Regions from separate parts of the Desertibacillus haloalkaliphilus genome, predicted to be linked through region 1. Evidence: riboswitches for the same ligand, from Rfam matches in the RefSeq annotation. Region 1 holds a riboswitch; each other region holds the start of a gene.
The links. A riboswitch is a leader RNA that binds a small molecule or an ion and turns the genes downstream of it on or off. The one in region 1 is predicted to bind cobalamin.

Region 1 (7,780 bases):
ACAAACCTTTTTGTGCTTTATGAATAAGTGAATGTAAATCGTGAGTATAATCATTTGATGAGATTGGTGGTAAATTGCGAGGTGTTGTTTTGTCATTTTTAAAATCATTCATATATCTTTGTACGGTATCTTCTACCTTTGTTAATAAAGGTCTTTTGTTTGGATCCTCGTCTATACATTCTACGATTGTTTCTATTAACTCTGAAGGGATCGTGTGTAATAAATGACCTAACCGGAGTGAGAGTTGGTCTTTATTTATATTTTGAATGCGAAGTGGATCAAAGCCAGTAAAAAACAAAAGCATGACACAGCCTAAAGAATAAATATCGTCTTGAATTGTTGGCTGTTCCCGGTTATTTTGCTCAGGCGACATAAAACCTAATGTCCCTAAGTTAAAAGGAGGAGACTCATCATCGATAGCGTGTGCTAATTCTAGGTCAATTAAATACACTTGCTTGTTGCTCCCTATCCATATATTTGTTCCCGTTAAGTCTCTGTGGACATAGCCGGCACCGTGTAGTTTTTTCACAGCATCGATAATTTTGATTAAATGTTCTAACATCTCAATCTGCGTCGTAACTCGGAGGCTATTCCAAGTACAATTATCTAAACAATAAGAAATGAAATGTTCAAGATTTTGTCCCTCTATATACTCCATTGGCAGATAACCATGACCCTTTACTTCGAAGTATGAATCTACCTTTGGAATAGGAACTACCTCAGACAACTTTTTATGGAGGGTTTCTTGGTATTTTAATCTGGTTCGAATGTCACGATCATATTTATCGCTAAAACAATATTGCCTTCCCTGCTTAATAACTTTTAACCCTACGTCTTCTTGGCTACGTAAATCTAAAGCTAGTAACACTGAGCCTTTGGCATGTGCCCGAATTACGTCTAAAATGATATACCCCGGGCCGAACATTTTTTTATTTTCGAAAGGGTTATCATTCACTATTGTGTTATCAGCTTCTTTATCAAAAGGAGGAAATGTTTTAAATGGATTAGGAACATCTGACGGAGGTACAAATGGAACTTCATAAGAGTCCGCTCGTAAGGAACCATCTGCTGCTTGAATAAAAAGTGACGGTAGCCCGAGACGGTTTTGCGAAATAATCGGATTAAAACAGCCATATCTTGCATAAACAATATCACTAAGCCGTAAATCAGTTCGAATAATTGGACCGTGAAAACTAGGGGTTAGTTGAATAAGTTTCTCAGCAATTTCTTTTGCCTCATGATCATTATTGGGGTAGATTGTCATAAACTTTCCTACTTGTGTCGAACCCAATGCCCCTTCATTTAGTAAACCTAGAACATCCTCATCTTGAGTAATTTTAAAGCTTATCTGTTTTTCACGAAGATATGGGACCACTACACGAAGCAATGATACTGCCTCTGACTCAATCGTCGAAAGGTGAAGTTTCCAGCCTTGCACTCGATTCGTTGTTCCGACATTAGCCCAGGGATAATTGATTTCTGGGTTGAGATGATATTCGTTAAGAATCTTAACGAATTGATTCTCCATAACATCCTCCCCTTACCCTTTTTCAGTTTACAATAGACCGTCATTTATACATTTCATTGTATATCGTTATTCTTTTTATTGAATCTTTATGATAGTAAATCATGCTCTTCCACACTTTTACTTCATAAAGCAGTGTAACCTAGTAACCTCTAGGTGGATATCCATATGGTTGCATAACTCCTGGTTGAACAAACCCTGGTTGAACCATTCCTGGCTGTAATCCGTTTGAATACGGCTGTAATGGTTGTAAAACTTGTCCTACTCGTGTTCTTTGACAAGATCCGTCACCACAAGTCCAAGCACAACTTATACCACAAGTCGTTCTCGCACATGATCTCGGAGAACAATTTACCGTTTTACCGCATGAAGCATGACCACAAGTCTCCTGACAATATACTCTCTCAACTCGATTATCGTGAAACTCATCTACATCCCCATTCTTTATATTTTGAATCATCGAATGCTTTGTTTCATCATCAAGGTACTCCAGCTTTTTAATTGTTTCAACGAGATCATGAGATAATTCTCGAAAAAACGTTTTGTCTTTCTTTGCATGGTTAATCAGCTTATTTAATGTTTCATCAATCATACTCTAACCTCCGTCATAAACCTTTATATTTTTTTATACACCTTTATATATCTTTGCTTATGTTGAAACCTATGGACAAGGCAGTCCAAACTTACAAACATTCTTAGTTATTGCCCCATTGCGAGTACCATCCTGGTTGGATAAATTGATGTGGGCTGGGCAATTGAGGACCAAGGAAGCGGGGGTGTAGCGGGTGGGGCCGAAACACCTGCGGCTGTACAAAAGTAGTGTGGGCACAGGATCCCCTACCGCAAGTATTCCCACATGTAATTCTTAAACATGTTGTTCCACAGGAATCCGCACATGTTTGATTACACGATCGCCGCCCGCACGTAATAGCATTACAGGTCCAACCGGAACATTTAGGGTGAGCAATTACACGATTTGATGTCTCTCCATCTTTTTGACCTTGAATGTAATCAATCATGTCATTCTTCGTATGAGAATCAAGATAATCGACGTTTTGTATTGTTTTAATTAAGTCGTTTTGCAACTGGCGAAAAAAAACTTTGTCTTTCTTTGCATGATTAATTAGTTGATGTAATCTTTCTAAATCCACGCTATTCACCTACCTCACTTAGTTTAAATATACGTTTGTGGAGGATACCCTGGTCGAAATGGTTTTATTGGTAAAGTACCAGGTTGAACATTACCTCGTAGAAAAGGAGCCTGAACTTCGGGGATTTGAGGCTCAAGTGGTGTCATTTGTAAGCCTGCAGTTGCTCCACCACAGGAACCCAAACAAGTATTGCCCCCACAACTGCTTCTACATGTTACTCTGCAAGTTCTCCTTGTTCCACATGTGATAAAACACGATGCATCACCACAAGTCACGCTACACCTTCTTCTCGCATCAAACTCACTTTGATCTTCATATAATAAGCTGTTAATGAGCTGCCGTTTCGTCTCATCATTGAGATAATCAAGAGTTTGTATCGTATGAATTATGTCATGAGATAGTCTTTGAAAGAAACGTTCATCTTGTTTGGCCTGAGCGATCAATCTTTGTAAATTCTCATAATCCATTATTCTACCTCCTGTTACTTAAATAAGTTAACTTAACAAAAAACATAAATTATCCTATGTACAGTTGACCATTCAAGTGAGTTAAGAGAGAGAAGTAATTTTGCGGTTTGTTATTTTAAAAGTAAGGTCTTTGTTCTAGTCTTAGGCATTGGCCACTTTAACCAAAAACAACCCCCTTTAACTCAAGGGGGTGATCAATAGACAAATTTATCGTTGATACATTATTGATTCATTAAGGTTTTAACTTCTGAAAAGCCTAACTGTTGAAAAAAGTCGAGTTTATACAGCAAATAGCCAGCAAAATTCCGACCAATAACGTTCTTTCGATCTTTGTTGTATACTCCTTCATGCTTTCCTACAAGCACTTACCATGGAGATATTGCATATTAACAGCTATGCCCTGTCGATTCCCACGTACCACTTTTACACTCGTGCACCCTGCCATCCATACAAATTTTTGATCCATTACTATAACATTGACCAGCGTACATACAATCACAAGCCATTAATTCCCCTCCATTCCAACTCCAGCCCCCTATAGGCTGAATAGGGTGAGGAGGACGAGGTACAGGTTGATATAGCTGTCTAAAGGGTGTCGAAACACCATATAGTTCATTACATCTTTCCATACATCGATCTTTTTCACTCAAACAATAATCAAAACGGTATCCTCGACGTAAACATCGACGTAACTCTTGTTCACAAATTACAGTACATGTGTCAGGACCCGCTGGTTGTACTCCCACCTGAAATTGAGGATAGGATACAAATAAAGGAACTTGTTGTCTATAAGGGAAATACGGCATAAACATCGTTGCTCTCTCCTTAATCATTCACAAATGTAGTAAAGAACAGGTTGACTTTCTTGAGAATCCGTAAGAGTAAATGAATTGTTACCTATAGGTAAGGAACTGATAGTTTGTCAAGCGGGCTCAGAGGTACAAATCGATATATTGTTGTATACCTATAGGAAGGGCATTTATCCCCCTTTATGACTGTTTATGTATGAGGATAGCCAATTGCATTAAGTAAACGGCCCAATTTGTGAAATTGGGCCGTTTTAAAAAAGAGAGGTCCTAAATTAACTGCGACTTCTGATGTGGGCGGAGGAGCGGGTTACATTATAGATTGATATTGCTAATTTAACCCATGAATTCCCCCCTTTGAGAGCTTCTATCAGGCATTGTAAGTAATTGGTAGTCTATTGATGATATTAAAATCTTCCTATGAATCATCTTTTCTTCATCCTGATCGTTTTATTGCTTATCCATAGACAATCCTTTTGTTACTCTAGCTACCTTTTCCTGAATTTTTTTCTCCCCAATGACCGTTTCCTCCGTTCTTTCAAATGCAATGCCATTATATTGGAAAGAAACTTTATTTGATAACTTCTCATTATCATTAGATAAAGATGAAATTAAATGAGAAGCATCTTCTGGTTTCAGATCCTTATACCATCTACCTGATGGGTACACAACTAATACACATTTATCTTGGCAACGTCCATTACAGCGTGTTCTAGTTGTATGAATCTCATGATCTAATCCTCTTGCCATAATCTCTGCTCTAACTGCCTGTGTTAACTCTTCTGCTCCAGCTTTGTTACAACTGCTTCCGTTACATAGTAAAATATGATGTTTAGTTTCTGTTAAATCCCATGTAGCCATTCTATTCCCCAACTCCTAAATATTTTTTTCGCATATCTTTTCAAATCCCTAATTTTCTCTAATCAGTTTTTTCGTAGTGGTAGCAAATCATTTGTTAAATACCTAATGTCCCTTCATAGCCGCCTGTTGAGCAGCCCAGGTTATGAACAAAATAAAAAGCCCTTCCTCACACTAGAGAAAGAGCATAAACGGCATATTTGTCATTAAGACCTTTATGAAAGTCAGTCCTGCCGTTTAAACTTCTCACCCCCCGAAGAAATAAAAAACTTTTGGAAATTGAGGCAGGTCTCCTGACTTGTGCTTCCCTTTACTCTGAGCCTTCCCGTATAAGCACCTCTTCAGTTCCTTATACAGTGGTCATTCTCATTTCATCCACACTTACAGTTGCGGGGACAGTTCTGGACTTTCACCAGATTCCCTATTAAGTCTATATAACACCTAAACTTCCTATTAAATATTAAATTATGACCAAAGAAATAATATTTAGACAATTACTACAATAACTTATAAACAAAGGAAATTCAATCTATTTAAACTTCCCCTATTCCACAAGTAGAATTCATGACTAGTCATTACAACATGTCTCCTCTTCTCCAATGTGACCCGAACGAATTACTTTTGTTTCTAGATATTTTTCATTAAACTCTGATCGATCTCCCCATAACGACTCTCTTCCTGATACCGGTAAACCAGCATTCTTTAAAGCCTCTAATTTTTTCGGGTTATTGGTCAATAAAGTAACAGGCTTACTTCTTAATGCTTTTAAAACATGAATCGCATCACTATAATTTCTAGAATCATCAACAAAGCCAAGCGCTTCATTTGCCTCAACTGTATCGTAGTTATTCTCTTGGAGAATGTAAGCCATTGCTTTGCTAAATAGACCAATTCCTCGTCCTTCATGATTAGCTAAATAAAATAAAGCACCTGTACCATGTTCAATAATATTTTTCATTGATTGTTTTAATTGATACCCACAATCACACCTTTTACTTCCGAAAATATCTCCTGTATGACAGATGGAATGCATTCTAATAATGGCATCATCACTGTAGCTAAAATCACCATAGGTTAAGACACTCGATTGCTGTAATTCGGATAAATTAGCTGAAGATAATTTATCAATAATACGGTCAAAGTCCTCTGTTACCTCACCACAATTTAACCAACAGTACCAATTGAATTGAACTGTCTCTCCATCCAAATTAACCGGAAGTTTTATAGGTCCAACTAAATAGATGGCACCTTCCTTTGTTTTAATTAGTTGAATTTTATCTTCAAGTATTGAAAGAATCCTTGACTCGAATTTTGTTTGTGTCATCAGTATCCTATCCTTTTTTATTATTTTGTCGTTAAGGTAATATTTCCATATAGGGAAATTAGTGGTTATGGGTTTCTGAATTAGTAATGCTCTTTTGCTCAAACCTAGTTTAGGGCAATTGATCATTTATCCCGTTATAACTGTAATATCCTCACTTGAAAAAAAGTGGGGCGAAAATACAATTGGATGTTTTTTTGTATACAAACCGGGACAAATAAGAAAGACGACTACGAAAAAGTGGTCGTCTCTAGATGTACCAGTAACGTTGCAACAACAACGTAAAGGGGCTTTAGTAGTTCTCATTCAACATAGGAGCTTATCGCAGAGGGAATGATAAATGTCCATGTAATAGTAGTGGATGTTTCTTGTAACTCCTGCAAGTTTCGCCCTTGCCCTTTCGCTTGTCGGTATAAATATCTCTGGAAAATCAGGTGTACCGATTACTGAATCATAATGTAATTCGCCCTGCAATACAAAACAGAATACCAGGTACCTATCTTGCATTTGACGTAAGGTTTTTATGCACCAGTAATCCTGTCATTGCCTACCTAAAATCATGCCAATGTTTCATTTTTTATTGATTTACTAGTTGCTTTTTTTATTATTGGTGCAACTTCTGTCGCTAGTAATTCAATACTTTTCGCTACTTTACTAACAGGCAAGCCGCCTATATCCAGCTGTGCTAGAAAACGTGTATGTCCAAAAGCCTCATGTTGTCTTAAGATTTTCTCCACAATTTGCTGCGTACTTCCTACAAACAATGCGGTATCTGGGCCTGTCATTTGATCGAAGTCGTCCTTTGATAATCTCGTTCCCATTCCTCGTTGACGATTCACATAGGACCAATAGTTCGAGTAATATGGGAAGAATTCACTTTTCGCTTGCTGAGTTGTTTCAGCAATATAGGCATGCCCCGTTACGCCAACCCTTAAGTCTTCTGGGGAATGCCCGGCATTTATTCCGGTTTCACGGTAAAAGTCAACGAGCGGTTTAAAACGTAATGGATCTCCGCCTAATATCGCTAGTGCCATTCCAACGCCAAATTTTCCAGCACGAACAGCACTTTCCGGCGAACCGCCAACCCCGATCCAAACTGGTAAGCGTTCTTGTACTGGCCTCGGGGCAATTTCAGCATTGTTTAAAGATGAACGGAACTTTCCTGACCACGTAACGGTCTCATTTTGAGTTAATTGTAAAAGCAAATCCATATGCTCTTCAAACAATTCATCATAATCGTTTGTGCTATACCCAAACAGCGGAAATGATTCTATAAATGCTCCCCTGCCAGCTATGATTTCAGCTCGACCATTTGAAAGTAAATCTAATGTAGCAAAATCTTCAAAGAGACGAACCGGATCAAGTGTACTTAACACACTTGTAGTACTTGTTAATTTAATTCGTTTTGTTGCATGTGCAATAGCAGCCAATATGACTGCAGGTGAAGAAGAGGCATAATCTAGACGATGATGCTCCCCTACCCCAAATATATCCAGCCCTGCTTCATCAGCAAGTGTTGCCGCTTGAATGATTTCTGTTAATCGTTCTTTAACCGTTACCGTTTTTCCAGTTAATGGATCAGGACCAATATCTGCAAGTGTGTAAATCCCTATATCGATGCTTGTTTTTTCTACAGTAGACATCCCAAAGCC
Region 2 (7,780 bases), on a different contig from region 1:
GGCCGTTTTTCGGGCCTTTTTTTATTAGGTAAAGGGTACGGAGTGCGCCAACAAAGGTGAGGTGCCCAGGAAGTGGGCTTACTCACGCCGCCTTTGATTGAAGGATGAGGGAGAATGCACTGAAGCAGAAAGGAGTAAATCAGGAAGATGGAAAAGGGTACGGAGTGCGCTAGCTACGAAGGTTTGATTTATGATTGGATTCACAAAGTTTTTGAGGAACTCAGTGGAAAATAATGCTTGTCAACTTGAACTCCTTAATGTTAACCTTTAATTAAATAAGGTTAACGAAAGGGTGTATGAGATGACGATAACTGTCAATGAGAAAAATCGTTGGGAACAATTCGCTAACAAAGCATTAACAGGGGTCCCTCTAACAGTTGGAGAAGGACTTGAAGTGTTACAAACACCAGATGAGCAAGTATTACCATTATTGCAAGCTGCTTTTCGGGTGCGAAAACACTACTTCGGGAAAAAAGTAAAGCTAAATATGATTATTAATGCTAAAAGTGGTTTATGTCCGGAAGATTGCGGATATTGCTCGCAATCCATTGTTTCGGATGCACCGGTGGATAAGTATTCCTTTCTTGATAAAGAAACGCTCGTAGCCGGTGCGAAGGAAGCGATGAATCGAAAAGCAGGAACGTATTGCATTGTGGCAAGTGGACGTGGACCGACGGATCAAGAGTTAAATCAAGTTGTAGAAGCTGTCGAGGAAATTAGAGAAACGATGCCATTAAAAATTTGCGCTTGTTTAGGTCTATTGAGTGATGAAAAAGCAGAAAAGTTAAAGGAAGCGGGGGTTCATCGTTATAACCATAACCTTAATACCCATGAAGATAATCATGAAAACATCACCTCAACTCATACGTACGAAGATCGTGTAAACACTGTCGAATCTGTGAAGCATGCAGGAATGTCACCCTGTTCTGGGTGTATTATTGGCATGGGAGAAACGGACGAACAAATTGTTGAAACAGCGCTTGCCTTACGAAAGCTTGATGCTGATTCCATTCCAGTTAACTTCCTTCATGCGATTCAAGGCACGCCCCTTGAAAATTACGGTCGCACACATCCAATGAAATCGTTGAAAGTATTAGCTTTAATGCGCTTTATAAATCCAACCAAAGAAATTCGTGTATCTGGTGGTCGTGAAGTGAATTTACGTACCTTACAGCCCTTAGCTCTCTATGCTGCTAATTCAATTTTTGTAGGTGATTATTTAACGACTGAGGGTCAGTTAGTAGAGGATGATCATCACATCATTGAGGATCTTGGTTTTGAGATTGAAGAATGTGCGCTTTGAACCTCACATGACTGAAATCACGAGTGTTCTCTCCCTATTCAAAAATAATAGTATTTTTCGACAAGAGTAGTAGTTTTTAGGAAAATTTCATGAAAATAATTGACAAAGTTTTTCGCCTGCTATACTGTTATAGTTAACAATTTCATTTAAGGGAAAAGGTGAGGGTTACGATTCGTAACCTTCTAATAGGGAAGTCGGTGAGAAACCGACGCGGACCCGCCACTGTAATTGGTTGCTCTCTGCGAAACCACTGTTCATATCGAATGGGAAGGTGTAGAAGAGCGAGAACCATAAGCCAGGAGACCTGCCTTTTCTAACAACACTGTTTGACCTACGGGGAATAGGGAAGTGTTAGAGAGCAGAGTCTAAGTTGAATACTAAAAACTAGTAAACAATCATTCAAGCATCTCTAACCTTCCAATAATGGTTAGAGATGCTTTTTTCGTTTTAGATGTAGCAGAGAGTATGTTAACAAGGGTACGTATACTCTCACATTGAGGTAGAGTGTGAAGAATAGACGAGAGATTCATAAACTTGAGTAAAAAGGGATGTTTAATAAGTTTAGTGATCATGCTGTTTGGTCACAACAAGTCATTGGAGTCTATAGATGGGAGGAAGTTGTATGGAAATGAACCTAGGGAAATTACTAGTCATTGGATTTGGGCCTGGGAATGAGGAACATATGACGTTTCGGGCAAAAGAGGCGATTTTGGAAAGTGATGCAGTTATCGGTTATAACACATATATTGATATCATCCGTCCACTATTGACAGATCAAGAAATTGTTCGTACCGGGATGACAGAAGAAGTCAGTCGTGCTCAGGAGGCGGTCAGGCAAGCAGAACAAGGTAGGAGTGTCGCGGTCATCTCGAGTGGCGATGCTGGTGTTTATGGGATGGCTGGTTTGATTTATGAAGTGCTCATTGAGCAAGGGTGGAAGGAAGAAACAGGCGTAAGGGTTGAGATTATTCCAGGAATTTCAGCGATTAATTCTTGTGCGTCGCTATTAGGTGCACCTGTGATGCACGATGCCTGTACGATCAGTTTGAGTGATCATCTAACGCCTTGGGAATTAATTAAAAAGCGTGTAGAAGCTGCAGCTCAAGCGGACTTTGTCATTTCTTTATACAATCCAAGAAGTGGGCGAAGAACTCGTCAAATTGTTGAAACACAACAGATCCTCTTAAGCTATCGGTCACCAGATACACCGGTCGGGTTAGTGAAAAGTGCATACCGCGAGCGTCAACACGTGGTTATCACTGATCTTGCACATATGCTTGATCATGATATCGGGATGCTAACGACAGTTGTGATAGGTAATAACTCGACGTTTATGTACGACGGTAAGATGATTACACCGCGTGGCTATCAACGCAAATACACGTTAGATAGCGAGGAACAGCAATTAAAACCGCACCAACGATTACAAGAACAAGCTGAGCCTTGGGCTATGCACCAAGGTGGATCTCAAACAAAAGCAGAGGTAGCTTCAGCCGTTGACTTAGCTGAGGAAGCTATGACAAAAGTAGGTTGCAAGGAGTCTGAACATAAACAGTCATCGGAATTTTCAAATGAGTTTAGGCAACAATCGATTTTTGAATTTGCTGTGTCTCCAGGTATTGCAAATAAAAAGATCAGCGCTCAGCAAATGCTTTCGATTGCAGAAATAGTTGGTGAATCAGGGACAATTGAGTATACACCAGACCATGAAATGCGAATATCGGTACATACGGATCAGCCAGATGAGATCACGTCAAGGTTAAAAACTGAGGGCCTGTTGTTATTACCGATAGGCAATGTTGTTAAAGTGAAAGCATGTGACTTTTGTGATGGTGAAAAGCGTGATGCGATCCCTCATGCAACGGAATTACAGGAAAAGCTAGGTGGGTTGTCTGTACCAAAGGCAATGACCATTGGCATTAATGGATGTGGAATGGCCTGTTACGGTGCAACGGCAGATGACATTGGCATCATTTATCGAAGACAAAAATTTGACCTTTTTTTAGGAGCAAAACGTACAGGTAGAAACGCGCATGTCGCACAGCTCGTGGCCGAAGGTGTAGAACCAGATCAAATTGTTGAAACCGTTGTGGCTGTTGTTGAACAATTTCGTGAGCGCGGTTTACCAAATGAGCGTTTTCATAAATTTTTTAAACGGGTTCAAGAGATTAATGGCTTCAAGTTCCGTGATGTACCGGATCAAGTCGTTGTTGATGAAGTTTGTGGAGATTAAATAGAAAAGGGATGTGTTACGCATGAACGCTGTCTTATTTATCGGTCATGGAAGTAAGAAGAACGAAGGAAATAGTGAAATTGCTCAATTTGTTGAATCAATGAAACCGGAGCTCGATGTCCCGATTGTAGAAACATGCTATTTAGAATTTGCTCAGCCATCTATTGCAACTGGCATTGAGCGTTGTATTGAGCGAGGAGCGACAAAGGTTGCTCTAATCCCAATGATGTTCTTTGCTGCCGGACATTCAAAAATACATATTCCAGATGCAATTGATCATGCAAAAGAAAAATACCCTGCAGTAGAATTTAGTTATGGTCGGCCAATTGATGTCCATGACAAGCTGTTTGATATTTTAGAGTCACGGTTGTCCGACTGTGGATTTTCGAGTGAAAGTAGCAACGAGGAAGTATCGATCTTGCTCGTTGGACGAGGAAGTAGTGATGCGGATGCCAACAGTCAGTTGTATAAAATCTCAAGGTTATTATCTGAGCGATTACAAATGACAAATGTTGAGCTCTCTTTTATTGGTGTAACGACACCGACGGTTGAAGAAGGGGTGCAACGTTGTCTGAAGCTTGGCGCTAAAACGATTTACATCGTCCCTTACTTCTTCTTTACGGGAATTTTGATGGATCGTATGGAAGACAAGCTTGCAAACTTTACATCGGAATATGATGATGTTGTGTTCAAGATGACAGATTACCTCGGCTTTCATCCCGCACTTAAAACGATTTTTATTGACCGAGCAGTAGAAGCACTAGGTGGAAGCGCAAAATTAAATTGTGACATGTGCGAGTATCGTTTACATGCATTAGCACATATGGATGTTCACCATCATCATCACGACCACGACCACGATCACCACCATGTACTCAAGTGACAAAGGAAGGAGCAACAAATGATTTTAGTCATAGCAGGGACAAGTGATGCTAGAGAATTAGCGATTGAGATCGACAAACAAGGGTACCAGCTGATCACATCAGTCGTGACAGAAAATGCAGCGAAATCATTAACAGAGGCTAGGTTACCGGTTCGGGTTGGACGGCTGGCAGCTATTGACATGGTTGATTTCATTAAGGAACATCAGATTACTCTTATTGTTGATGCGAGCCATCCTTTTGCTGAGGAGGCTTCTCGAAATGCGATTGAAGCTGCAGAACGCTCCGATACTCCTTACATTCGTTATGAACGAAAAGAAATAACGAGCTATGATGCGATTGTCACTAAGGTAGCGTCATATGAGGAGGCGGCTGATGTTGCCAGCAACCATCAAGGGGTAGTGATGTTAACAACTGGAAGTAAGACGCTTCCAACATTTGCGCAAAAATTGGTTGGCTTAGAAGGTGTGAGGTTTCTTGCGCGGATGTTACCTCGCAAAGATAATCTCGAACTATGTGAACAATTAGGGATTGAACAAAAAAACATCATTGCGATTCAAGGACCATTTTCCAAAGAATTAAATAAAGCTCTCTACAGGCAATATGGAGTTACGTTAATGATCACAAAAGAAAGTGGGAAAGTCGGGTCGGTGGATGAAAAAGTTGAAGCGGCACGTGAATTAGGAATCCCGATTGTGATGATCCAACGCCCTAGGATCGGTTATGGAAATGTGTATTCAGACATTCCCCAAGTAGTAGAACAGATTAAAAAAATAAAAAAGGTGTGATTGAAATGGATTTTTCAACTGAATTTAAACCGTTAACAGTACAGCCTCAAGAGATTGAAGGAAAAAGTTTTGAGATGATTACTGAAGAGATCGGAAAGCATTCATTTACGCAAGAGCAATATCCAGTTGTCCAACGGATCATTCATGCATCAGCCGATTTCGATCTAGGCAGAAGTGTCGCATTTCACCCGGATGCAGTCCGTGCCGGCGTTCAAGCGATTCGATCTGGGAAGAAGGTAGTAGCAGACGTGCAAATGGTTCAAGTAGGTATTAGTAAACCGCGACTTGAGAAATTTGGTGGAAGTGTCCACGTCTACATCTCAGATCCAGATGTCATCGAGGAAGCAAAACGATTAAATACAACGAGAGCAATTATAGCGACTCGAAAAGCAATCAAAGAAGCAGATGGTGGGATTTTTGCAATAGGTAACGCACCAACGGCACTGTTGGAATTGATTCGCTTAGTAAAAAGTGGTGAAGCGCGCCCAGGACTTGTTGTTGGGATGCCTGTCGGGTTTGTTTCCGCAGCGGAATCGAAGGAAGAATTAGCGAAACTGGATATTCCATTCATTACGAATGTAGGTCGAAAAGGGGGAAGTCCAGTTACGGTTGCTGCTGTTAACGCTCTTTCACTGATTGCAGAAAAGCAGGGATAACAATGAAAAAGAAGCAACAAAAAGACCCGAAAGACATGAAACGCGGCTATACCACTGGAGCCAATGCGACCGCTGCGACAAAAGCGGCTTTGCTCTCGTTAATGTTGCAACAGGAGGTAAAGGAAGTGAAAATTCCACTTCCAATTGGTGAAGTGATTCCTTTTCAGATGGAAAAGGTAACCTTTTCTACAGAGAGAGCTGAAGCGTCGGTGATCAAAGATGCGGGAGACGACCCAGATGCAACTCATCAAGCAAAAATTGTGGCAAGTGTTACTTGGAGAGGTGAGCCAGGAATAACGATTGATGGAGGCGTTGGGGTTGGTCGAGTAACAAAACCAGGTTTACCCGTTCCAGTTGGCGAAGCGGCGATTAACCCGGTTCCGCGCAAAATGATTCGTGAGGCCGCCGAGTCGGTTTTAGCCGAGTCGGAAACCCAAAAAGGGATCCAAATTACGATATCCGTTCCTGATGGGGAAGAAATTGCTGAAAAGACATTAAATGCCCGTCTCGGGATTATCGGTGGGATTTCAATCCTTGGAACACGCGGGATTGTCGTACCGTTTTCAACCGCTGCCTATAAGGCGAGCGTTGTTCAAGCGATAAAGGTCGCAAAAGAAAGTGGCTGTGACCATCTGTTTTTAACAACAGGAGGTCGTAGTGAGAAGTACGCGATGGCGCTATATGAGGGGCACCAAGAGGAAGCATTTATTGAAATGGGTGATTTTGTTGGTTTTGCGCTAAAACAATGCAAAGCACAAAAAATAACGAAAGTGACTCTCGTTGGGATGATGGGGAAATTCTCAAAAGTCGCTCAAGGGATCATGATGGTTCATTCAAAAAGTGCGCCGGTAGATTTTAATTTTTTAGCTGATCTTGCTAAGGAAGTCGGTGCTGAAGAAGGTTTGCTTGAGGAAATCCGTTCTGCAAACACTGCTTCACAAGTTGGGACGATGATGCAGGAAAACGGTTATGATGATTTTTTTGCGAAGTTATGCATCGCTGCATCACGTTCAGGGTTAGCAGAAGTTGGAGGCGGACTTGAAATTGAAACGATTTTAATGACGATGAAACAAGAGGTATTAGGAAGGGAGACCGTGACATGCGAGAGCCTATCAAAGTGATTGGCATTGGAGATCGAGGGCAAAGTAGCCTACTACCAATCTATCATGAGTGGATCTATGAAAGTGAGCGTCTTGTCGGTGGTGAACGTCATTTGAATTTCTTTCCTGACTACAAAGGAGAGAAAGTTGTCTTACAAGGTGGATTAAAAAAAGTGATCGACGAGCTCGCATCAGAAGAGAAGCAAACAGTTGTCCTTGCATCAGGTGATCCGTTGTTTTATGGGATTGGTAGTTACTTAGCAAAAAAGCTTGAGTCCGTAGAAATCTACCCACATATCAGCTCGATTCAAGAAGCGTTTGCAAAGCTTCAAGAAAGTTGGCAAGACTGCACGTTTATTAGTGTCCATGGCCGAAAAATGAAAGGATTGGCACAAAAGGTTGATGGTTGCCAGAAAGTTTGTTTACTAACAGATGAAGAGAATACACCGGCCGCTATAGCCAACTATTTGCTCTCGTTTGGATTCGGTGAATATGAAGCGTTTGTTGCTGAAGCGCTCGGAGGAGAAAACGAAAAAACGACAAAGATGACTCTTGAAGAAATGGCTGATTACAAGGCGCACCCGCTCAACGTTGTCATTTTAAAGCAGGTGGGTGAAAGTCCAAAATGGCCACTTGGCATTGCTGATGGTGAATTCTCGCAACGTAAGCCTGATAAAGGGTTAATTACAAAAAAAGAAGTGCGTGTGTTAAGTCTATCCGAGTTGCAATTAAAACAGGATAGTATCGTTTGGGATATTGGCACATGCACGGGCTCAATCGCGATTGAAGCTGCAAAAATTGCACGATTCGGTGAGGTTT
Region 3 (7,780 bases), on a different contig from region 1:
CTGCAAAATGACTCTTCCCGCTTCGTACGCCTCCAGTAACAAAAATCATCATCGTTGCTTCCAACTCTCGAGTGCATGTAAAAGCTTGTTATTCGCTTCCTCGCCTTTGACTGCTAAACGTACGTAAGCACCATCTAAACCGCGGAAGTTATAGGTGTGTCTTGGAATGATTTCCCGCTCGATTAAATATGTAATTAGAGGCATTGCATCTTCTAGATTCGGTTCCTTTAACAAAAAGAAATTAACTTGTGAAGGTGATGTTTCAAAACCAAGCTCACCGCACCTTGACAACAAACGGTTCCGCTCCGCGCTCACAAATGACACTGTTTCCTCCACATGACTAGCGCTTTCGAGGCAAACCTTACCGATGACTTGAGCCAATCCATTGATATTCCATGGGTGTTGAAGCTTCGCTAGTCGTTTAACCAATTGTTCATTAGCTGCTAAATAACCTAATCGAATACCAGGAATACTATACATTTTTGTTAATGAACGTAAAACGACCAAGTTCTTAAATTGATGTACGTGCTGTAAGACTGAAATAGGCGCTGAACAGAAATCATAGAACGCCTCGTCAACAACGACTGTTGTGTTCAACCTTTCGGCATGACTTAGTAATTCCGCCCAAGCATGATCATCGTATACCACCCCAGTTGGATTATTCGGGTGACAAATAAACACAACGTCAACACTAGCAAACTCTTTACTCAATTCACTAACTGATAGTTTCCAACCAGCTTCGGCCGTTAATTGAAAGTATGATAGACGACAATGCTGAGCCATCGCCGCATCTCGATATTCCGAAAAGCTTGGTTCAACGATCATGACACGCTGACCGCGAAAGGTTTGGGCGAGTAAATAGATGAGTTCAGCTGCTCCGTTCCCTAGTAATATTTGGTTTATACTAATCTGCTCCTTGCGAGCAATGGTTGCTTTTAAGTCGTAGCCATGTGGATCTGGGTACTCTTCAATTAAATGTAAGTATGACAACCAGTTTTTTTTAATGGCCCCAGGAAATCCAAGTGGGTTTGTATTAACGCTAAAATCAAGTGCATCTTCGTTCGATTGTAAACCGAGGGCTTGGACAAATTGTTTCGGATTCGCCCCATGGTTAGGTAAAAACAAAATAAACACCTCCTAGGATCCATAGAAAAATAACGAATGATAATACTGTTCGATTCATGATGATAACCGCTTCATTTATATGCTTTCGTTCAAGCCTTACAATGTCATCTCCCATTTCTGCCCGGTTTGAGATGATCCCTTGGTACGTATTCCTTCCTCCAAGTTGAATCGCTAACAATGCAGCTGTAGCCGCTTCCCCCCAACCACTATTTGGGCTGGGGTGTCTTTTGGCATCACGAAACAATATTTGAAAACACCGTTTCTTGCTTTGGTGAACGCTCGCTTTATTACTAATAAGCATTAGCAGCCCCGTGATTCGACTAGGAATATAATTGAGAAGGTCATCAAGCCTTGCTGATGACTTTCCAAACTCATCATAACGCTCATTTTTATAGCCAACCATTGAATCACATGTATTAACCGCTCGGTATAAAAGTGCTAGTGGTGCACCACCGATAAGTGCAAAGAATAAGGGTGCGGTAATTCCGTCACTCGTATTTTCTGCTACGGTTTCAACCGTGCCCCGAACGATCTCGCCCTCTCCTAACGAATCGGTATCACGACCAACAATATAGGAGAGCTTCACACGTGCTTCGGAAAGTTGATTTTGCTTTAATGGAGTGGCTACTTCTTCTGCTGCTTGTTTTAACCCCTGTTGAGCAATCGTTGTTGAAATGAGAAAGGCTTCTACAAAGATGCCGGCAAAAAGATGTAGTTGATAGGCGGACCATGTCACAGCAATAGCGACCACAAGGACAACCACAATAACAACAGTTACCATAACACTCCCCTTGAAGTGACGATAGGTGCCGTGGTTCCACCTTTTCTCAAGTGATGAAATCAACTTCCCCATGAAGATAACTGGATGCGGCAACCAGCGAGGGTCACCAATTAATCGATCAATGATCACAGCTAGCGTTAAGGCTATTAAATGCACACTCATTCGCCTACACCTCTGCGCACCTTATTTCGTTGCACGGCCTTGACCGTTGCTTCATAAACTGTTTTTGCCAGTAACTTGCCAAGAGGCGTAATCGTTCCTGCATAAGGGAGAGGCACTCCAGTTTGCGTTGCTGCAATTAACAAGCTATCTGTCGATGTCCCAGTCGCTATTGTGTTTGTATACGGATCAATAACTTCTTCATCAAGCAAGGCTTTTGTCTTCGCTTCGGTTGCTGTCATCATCGCCTGAACGTAAGCCGCATCTGTTAATTCTCCTTCAATAAATACCCAAATATTAATTGTCCCTACAGGAGCTTTGCACTCCTGCAAATAGGCTTTTGATGCATCCACAGCATTACCAACGCCGGCAGTAACCATGACCATCATCGAAAAATCCTCTCCATCAGCTTGTTCAAACGAGGCATCTTCTAGAATGGCTGCGGTCATCATTGCGACAGTATCGGCATGATCAATGTTATGTTTACTCAAATAATCAATAAACTCTTCTTTCGCATCATCAGCATCATAATCTTTTCGTACATGGCGGTTTATAAATATATGATCCCAGCTAAAACCTGCACCGATAACCGCAGACGATAATGTCTTTAAATAGACCGGGCTCTCAATTTTAATCATCTCATCCGATTGCTCGATAACAAATCGGCTAATGAGCGAGCGTTCAGTTTGCCTTTGTTCATTTGGCAACAACGTAATCAATGGGCTCGGTACTGAAGGATGTTCTTTGCGACAAATCGGTGTCTCATAGACTCGCTCTAGTTGTTTCTCATTCATCACATGTGTCGGGCGTTCAAGGTGCTCCATTTGCCCATCCTGTAACAGAAGCAATCGATCACAATACATGCTTGCCATATTTAAATCATGCAAAATCGCAACAACGGTTAACTCGTCACGTTTTGACCACTGTTTCAACGTATCGAGCAAACTCATCTGGTAAGAGATATCAAGATGGTTCGTTGGTTCATCAAGCAACAGTACCCGAGGTTCTTGTGCAAGCGCTCGAGCAAGTAATACTCGTTGTCGTTCCCCTCCACTGAGGGATTGCAAGGGTTTATCTTTAAAGCCGTATACACCCGTTTGAGACATCGCTTCTTCTATCACTTGTTCATCTTCATCGCTTTTAAAATGAAAAATTCCCTTTTGATGCGGATACCTTCCTAGAGCAACAATATCCTTAACTGAATATGTAAATGAGGTATCCGAATTTTGCGGTAATACGGCAATGTTGCGGGCTAATTCTTTGGAAGTAAATGCTTGTAAAGGTGTATGATCATATAAAATTTCACCTGATTGAATCGGTAAGGAGCCACTAATCATTTTCAACAAGGTTGTTTTCCCGCTTCCATTAGGACCAAGAATACCAAAAATTTCCCCTTCTTTTACCGAAAAAGAAACATCCTTTATCACCTGATCACTTCCATAACCACCTGAAACGTTTTTTACTTGTAGCATTAAGTCTTCACTCCGTAACTCTTTATTTTCGACGCTGCCGTACAAGGATCATGGCAAAGACAGGCCCCCCAATTAAAGCTGTAATCACACCAATCGGTAATTCTGTCGGTGAAAGAATGGTCCGAGCGGCGAGGTCTGTTAGGATTAAAAATCCGCCACCAACGAGCATCGACAGAGGTAAGAGGTGACGATGGTCACTACCCCAAAGTAATCTAGTTAAATGAGGGATCACTAAGCCAACAAAGCCGATCGTCCCGGATACAGCTACTGCTGAGCCGGTTAATAACGAGGCCCCTAATAAAATCATCATTTTTCGTACTTGAACATTGACACCAAGGTGCTTTGCTGTTTCTTCACCAAATGCTAATGCATTTAATTCACGGCTATTGGCTAGTAAAAGCAACGTCCCTAAAAGAAAGAATGGAATAATGAGGTAAACGTAATTCCATCCCCTCATGGCCACACTTCCCATGAGCCAACTAATAATTTGCCGCAACTCTTCTCCTGTCATTGCGACCATTAATGAGATCAATGACCCTAGAAATGAACTAAAGATAATACCTGCTAGAATAATCGTCTCAGCTGACATGGATCTTTGCACTAAGCGCGCAAAGAAAATCACAAGAAATAATGTCACAAAGCCTGAAACAATACTAACAACAGGTAACGTGAATGCACCTAATATAGGAAGAGATATTCCTAAAAAAAATACGAATACAGCCCCTACAGCCGCACCCGATGACACACCTAACGTATAGGGATCCGCTAGTGGATTTTTCAAAAAACCTTGAAAAGCAGCGCCAGCTACCGCTAATGAGGCACCTACAAATAAAGCTAGCAATACACGCGGTGCACGTATGTCGATGACAATGTTTGTAAGCATCGGCTCCACTGCCGTTTGAATCGGTAATTGTAAAACTTCAGATCCAAAAATCGTCAAAATGGTGGAAAAGGGAATCGATAACGTTCCAATCGATATCCCTACAAAAATTGAAAAACATAAAAATAAAATGGCAACTAGGTACGCTACTAATATATTATTGTGAAAAAACTTCTGGATAGATGAGCTTTGCAAGTTCCTCGACCCCTTTTGCAAGACGTGGACCCGAACGAGTAACTTGATCCGAATCAACATCATACACACGCTCAGTTTTAACTGCTTCGACGTCACTCCATGCAGGTCTACTCATGATCTGTTCTTTCGGATTATCGATATAAAACCCATACGTCGTAATGATTACATCTGGGTTTAATGATACAGCTTCCTCCTCAGTATATTGGGTCCACCCTTCACTTTCCTCAGCGGCATTTGTAGCTTGAATAATCTCTAGCATTTCATGCATAAATGTCCCTTTGCCTGTTGTAAAAATCTCAGGTGCTGGAGCTACTTCGACCCATACCTTCACTCGGTCTTCATCCCTGACATTAGCAGCTGCTGTTTCTTGGATATTTTCAATCGTTTCTTGCATCTCAGTGATGATCTGATCAGCTTCTGTCATTGTCCCAGTTGCCTGGCTGATCATTTCTATCGATTCATAGACTTCTTGAATTGAATTTGCATTATTGACAATAAGAACATCAACCCCAGCGTTTTCCAACTGTCTGAATCCTTCACTTAAGGAGTCCGCATTTGATGCATGTCCTAATACAAGGTCAGGCTGTACGGCCAACACTTTTTCTACATTAAAATTCATATCTCCGATGACTTCTTTTTCTTGTGCCTCTACCGGAAAATTACACCATTCAGTTACACCTACAATATTGTCTTCTAACCCTAGTGCAAACGCAATTTCGGTATTACTTGGAATAAGCGTAACAATACGTTCGGGCTTTTCTTCAAATGTTACTTCATTATCAAGTGCATCTGTCACTGTTACTGGGAACTCAGCACCAGTCACTTCTTCACTTCCCTCTGATTGATCTGCCTGTTCTTGAGGTTGTTCTTCATTTACTGAGGTATCATCCGTTTGACCATCTCCACATGCTGTCATCATGACAGCAGCCAATACTGCTACAATCAATTGCAAATACCATTTCTTCATACGTTTCCTCTCCTTTTCAATTCTTTGGTGACTAACATTCAACTGAACGTATCAACCTATGAAAAAAAGAAAAGGCTCCCTCCTTGGGAACCTTAAAACAGTAAAGTTAGGTTGATAATCGTTGAACAACCATCAACACTATAAACTGTTTCACCTTTTCCTCGAAGGATTCACACATCTTTAAGGCAGGTCTCCTGACTTACGCATTAACAAACCATTCTCCTTCCCATCCAAGTTGGACAGTGGCATGTAAACAGTTCTGGCGCTTACAGTGGCGGGACCGTGTTGGATTTTCACCAACTTCCCTTTTAACATTCATGAATATTGAATGACCTTAAATATATAAATTCAGTTGTTTTGATTGTTTCATTATACATTCTTTTGTCACTGTTTAACAGTAGTTTGCTAGAAAATTGTGAAACGGTAGACACCTTTGTCGAACCATCTGGTATAATGAGGGCAATAATAATCGCTTATAAAGGGAGTGATAATATGTCTGTCGAGGAACATAAAAAGCAAGCAGCAAGCTCAGTGAAATGTATGATCATTACAGTATCAGACACACGAACAAAAGAAACCGATAAAAGTGGTAAACTAATCATGAAATTGCTTGAAGATCGCAATAATGAAGTAAGTGAATATCAAATTGTAAAGGATGAATACGATGATATTCGATCGCTACTACACAGGGCTTCTGAACGGAATGATGTTGACGCTGTGCTCTTAAACGGTGGCACAGGAATTTCTTTTCGAGATACGACATATGAAGCGGTTCGTGACTCATTAGATAAGGAGATTCCAGGATTTGGTGAGCTGTTTCGTTATTTAAGTTACGCTGAAGATATTGGATCTGCAGCGATTTTAAGTCGGGCAATTGCCGGCATCTGCAAACATACAGCCATTTTTTCAATGCCTGGTTCGAGTGGCGCTGTGTCCCTAGCTATGAACCGATTAATCTTGCCTGAACTTACCCATGTACTACGAGAAGTAAACAAAGACCGGCGTTAATATCCATTAACGCCGGCCTTTCGTTACACAGATAACGATTATTTAAACAAATCGGTAAAAAAGGGGACCCCATTCAACCGCGACCTTAGGAACAATAGATAAAGTTTCTATTCTTTCTCAAAGGGGCGCAGTCACATTTGGAATTATCCCTTTTTTTTGTTACGTATGAAACAAAATTATTCGTTACATTTCGTCTGTTTCCTCGTTTCGGTGTGGAAGATAAAAGGTAAATGTCGTACCTTCATTTATTTTGCTGTGTACAGATATTTGTCCACCGTGAGCTTCTACAATGTTTTTGGCAATCGCTAATCCCAAGCCTGTCCCCGAACGTCCACGTGTTCTTGCTTTATCTGCTTTATAAAAACGTTCAAACACATAAGGTAAATCTTCTTCCGGGATCCCTGACCCTGTATCTTGCACATCAACTTTTATTCCCTCATCTAACGATGTGACAACTAATTTCACCCGGTCATCTTCACCCGTGTGTCGAATTGCATTATGAATAAGGTTTGTTAACACCTGTTCAATCCGATCAGGATCAAACCATAATATGTCATGATCGGTCTTTACATCCATTTCTAAACGTATTTGTTGTTCATTAGCAAGCCCTTGAAACTTTCGCATAATCCGACTAGAAAAATCTGTGACGTTCACTTCTTCACGATTTAACTGGATATGTCCAGCTTCCATCCGTGCGATATCAAGCAATTCATTAACAAGACGCCCCATTCTTAGCGACTCATCATATATAATCTGCGCCAGTTCTTTCTTTTCTTCATCAGAACCAGCGATATCATCAATAATAGCCTCACTGTACCCTTGTAACATCGAAATCGGCGTTCGCAGCTCATGAGAAACATTTGCAATAAAGTCTTTACGTAATTTATCATGACGGCGCTCTTCAGTCACATCACGAATGACGGCAACTGCTCCGCGGACAAATGACTTGTCATATAAAGGTGTCATTAACACCGCCCAACTTCGTCCTTGAAGATCAATTTCTGTCATTTGCTCTTTTTCGATCGCGACAACTTGTTGAAATAATTTCTTAATGTCTTTAGGTAAATCTGCTGCGGCTTCACCATTTAACCCTTGCTCATAAAACCATGCTTGCATTAATCGCTCTGCTGGTGGGTTAGTCACAACAACTTCACCCTTACGATCGAGTGTAATAACCCCATCTGCCATACTGC

Region 2: it holds a riboswitch for cobalamin, as region 1 does, so the genes downstream of both, cobJ (precorrin-3B C(17)-methyltransferase) here and KH400_RS06775 ((2Fe-2S) ferredoxin domain-containing protein) in region 1, are expected to answer to the same signal.
Region 3: it holds a riboswitch for cobalamin, as region 1 does, so the genes downstream of both, KH400_RS11210 (ABC transporter substrate-binding protein) here and KH400_RS06775 ((2Fe-2S) ferredoxin domain-containing protein) in region 1, are expected to answer to the same signal.

Annotation. Positions count from the first base shown of each region.
Region 1 is NZ_JAHPIV010000005.1:34,975-42,754, reverse strand. It holds gene KH400_RS06790 (lanthionine synthetase LanC family protein) at 1-1,528, opposite strand, end outside; gene KH400_RS06785 (hypothetical protein) at 1,668-2,117, opposite strand; gene KH400_RS06780 (hypothetical protein) at 2,700-3,143, opposite strand; gene KH400_RS06775 ((2Fe-2S) ferredoxin domain-containing protein) at 4,400-4,810, opposite strand; cobalamin riboswitch at 5,074-5,267, opposite strand; gene KH400_RS06770 (GTP cyclohydrolase II) at 5,376-6,131, opposite strand; partial or broken gene KH400_RS26385 (NAD(P)-dependent oxidoreductase) at 6,449-6,578, opposite strand; gene KH400_RS06765 (LLM class flavin-dependent oxidoreductase) at 6,686-7,771, opposite strand.
Region 2 is NZ_JAHPIV010000012.1:100,591-108,370, forward strand. It holds gene bioB (biotin synthase BioB) at 302-1,303, shown strand; cobalamin riboswitch at 1,443-1,629, shown strand; gene cobJ (precorrin-3B C(17)-methyltransferase) at 1,926-3,536, shown strand; gene KH400_RS14435 (sirohydrochlorin chelatase) at 3,559-4,419, shown strand; gene cobK (precorrin-6A reductase) at 4,438-5,205, shown strand; gene KH400_RS14445 (precorrin-8X methylmutase) at 5,211-5,861, shown strand; gene KH400_RS14450 (cobalt-precorrin-5B (C(1))-methyltransferase) at 5,864-6,982, shown strand; gene cbiE (precorrin-6y C5,15-methyltransferase (decarboxylating) subunit CbiE) at 6,961-7,780, shown strand, end outside.
Region 3 is NZ_JAHPIV010000009.1:17,334-25,113, reverse strand. It holds gene KH400_RS11235 (bifunctional adenosylcobinamide kinase/adenosylcobinamide-phosphate guanylyltransferase) at 1-52, opposite strand, end outside; gene cobD (threonine-phosphate decarboxylase CobD) at 49-1,125, opposite strand; gene cbiB (adenosylcobinamide-phosphate synthase CbiB) at 1,112-2,068, opposite strand; gene KH400_RS11220 (heme ABC transporter ATP-binding protein) at 2,065-3,537, opposite strand; gene KH400_RS11215 (FecCD family ABC transporter permease) at 3,560-4,612, opposite strand; gene KH400_RS11210 (ABC transporter substrate-binding protein) at 4,575-5,579, opposite strand; cobalamin riboswitch at 5,747-5,931, opposite strand; gene KH400_RS11205 (MogA/MoaB family molybdenum cofactor biosynthesis protein) at 6,072-6,587, shown strand; gene KH400_RS11200 (ATP-binding protein) at 6,771-7,780, opposite strand, start outside.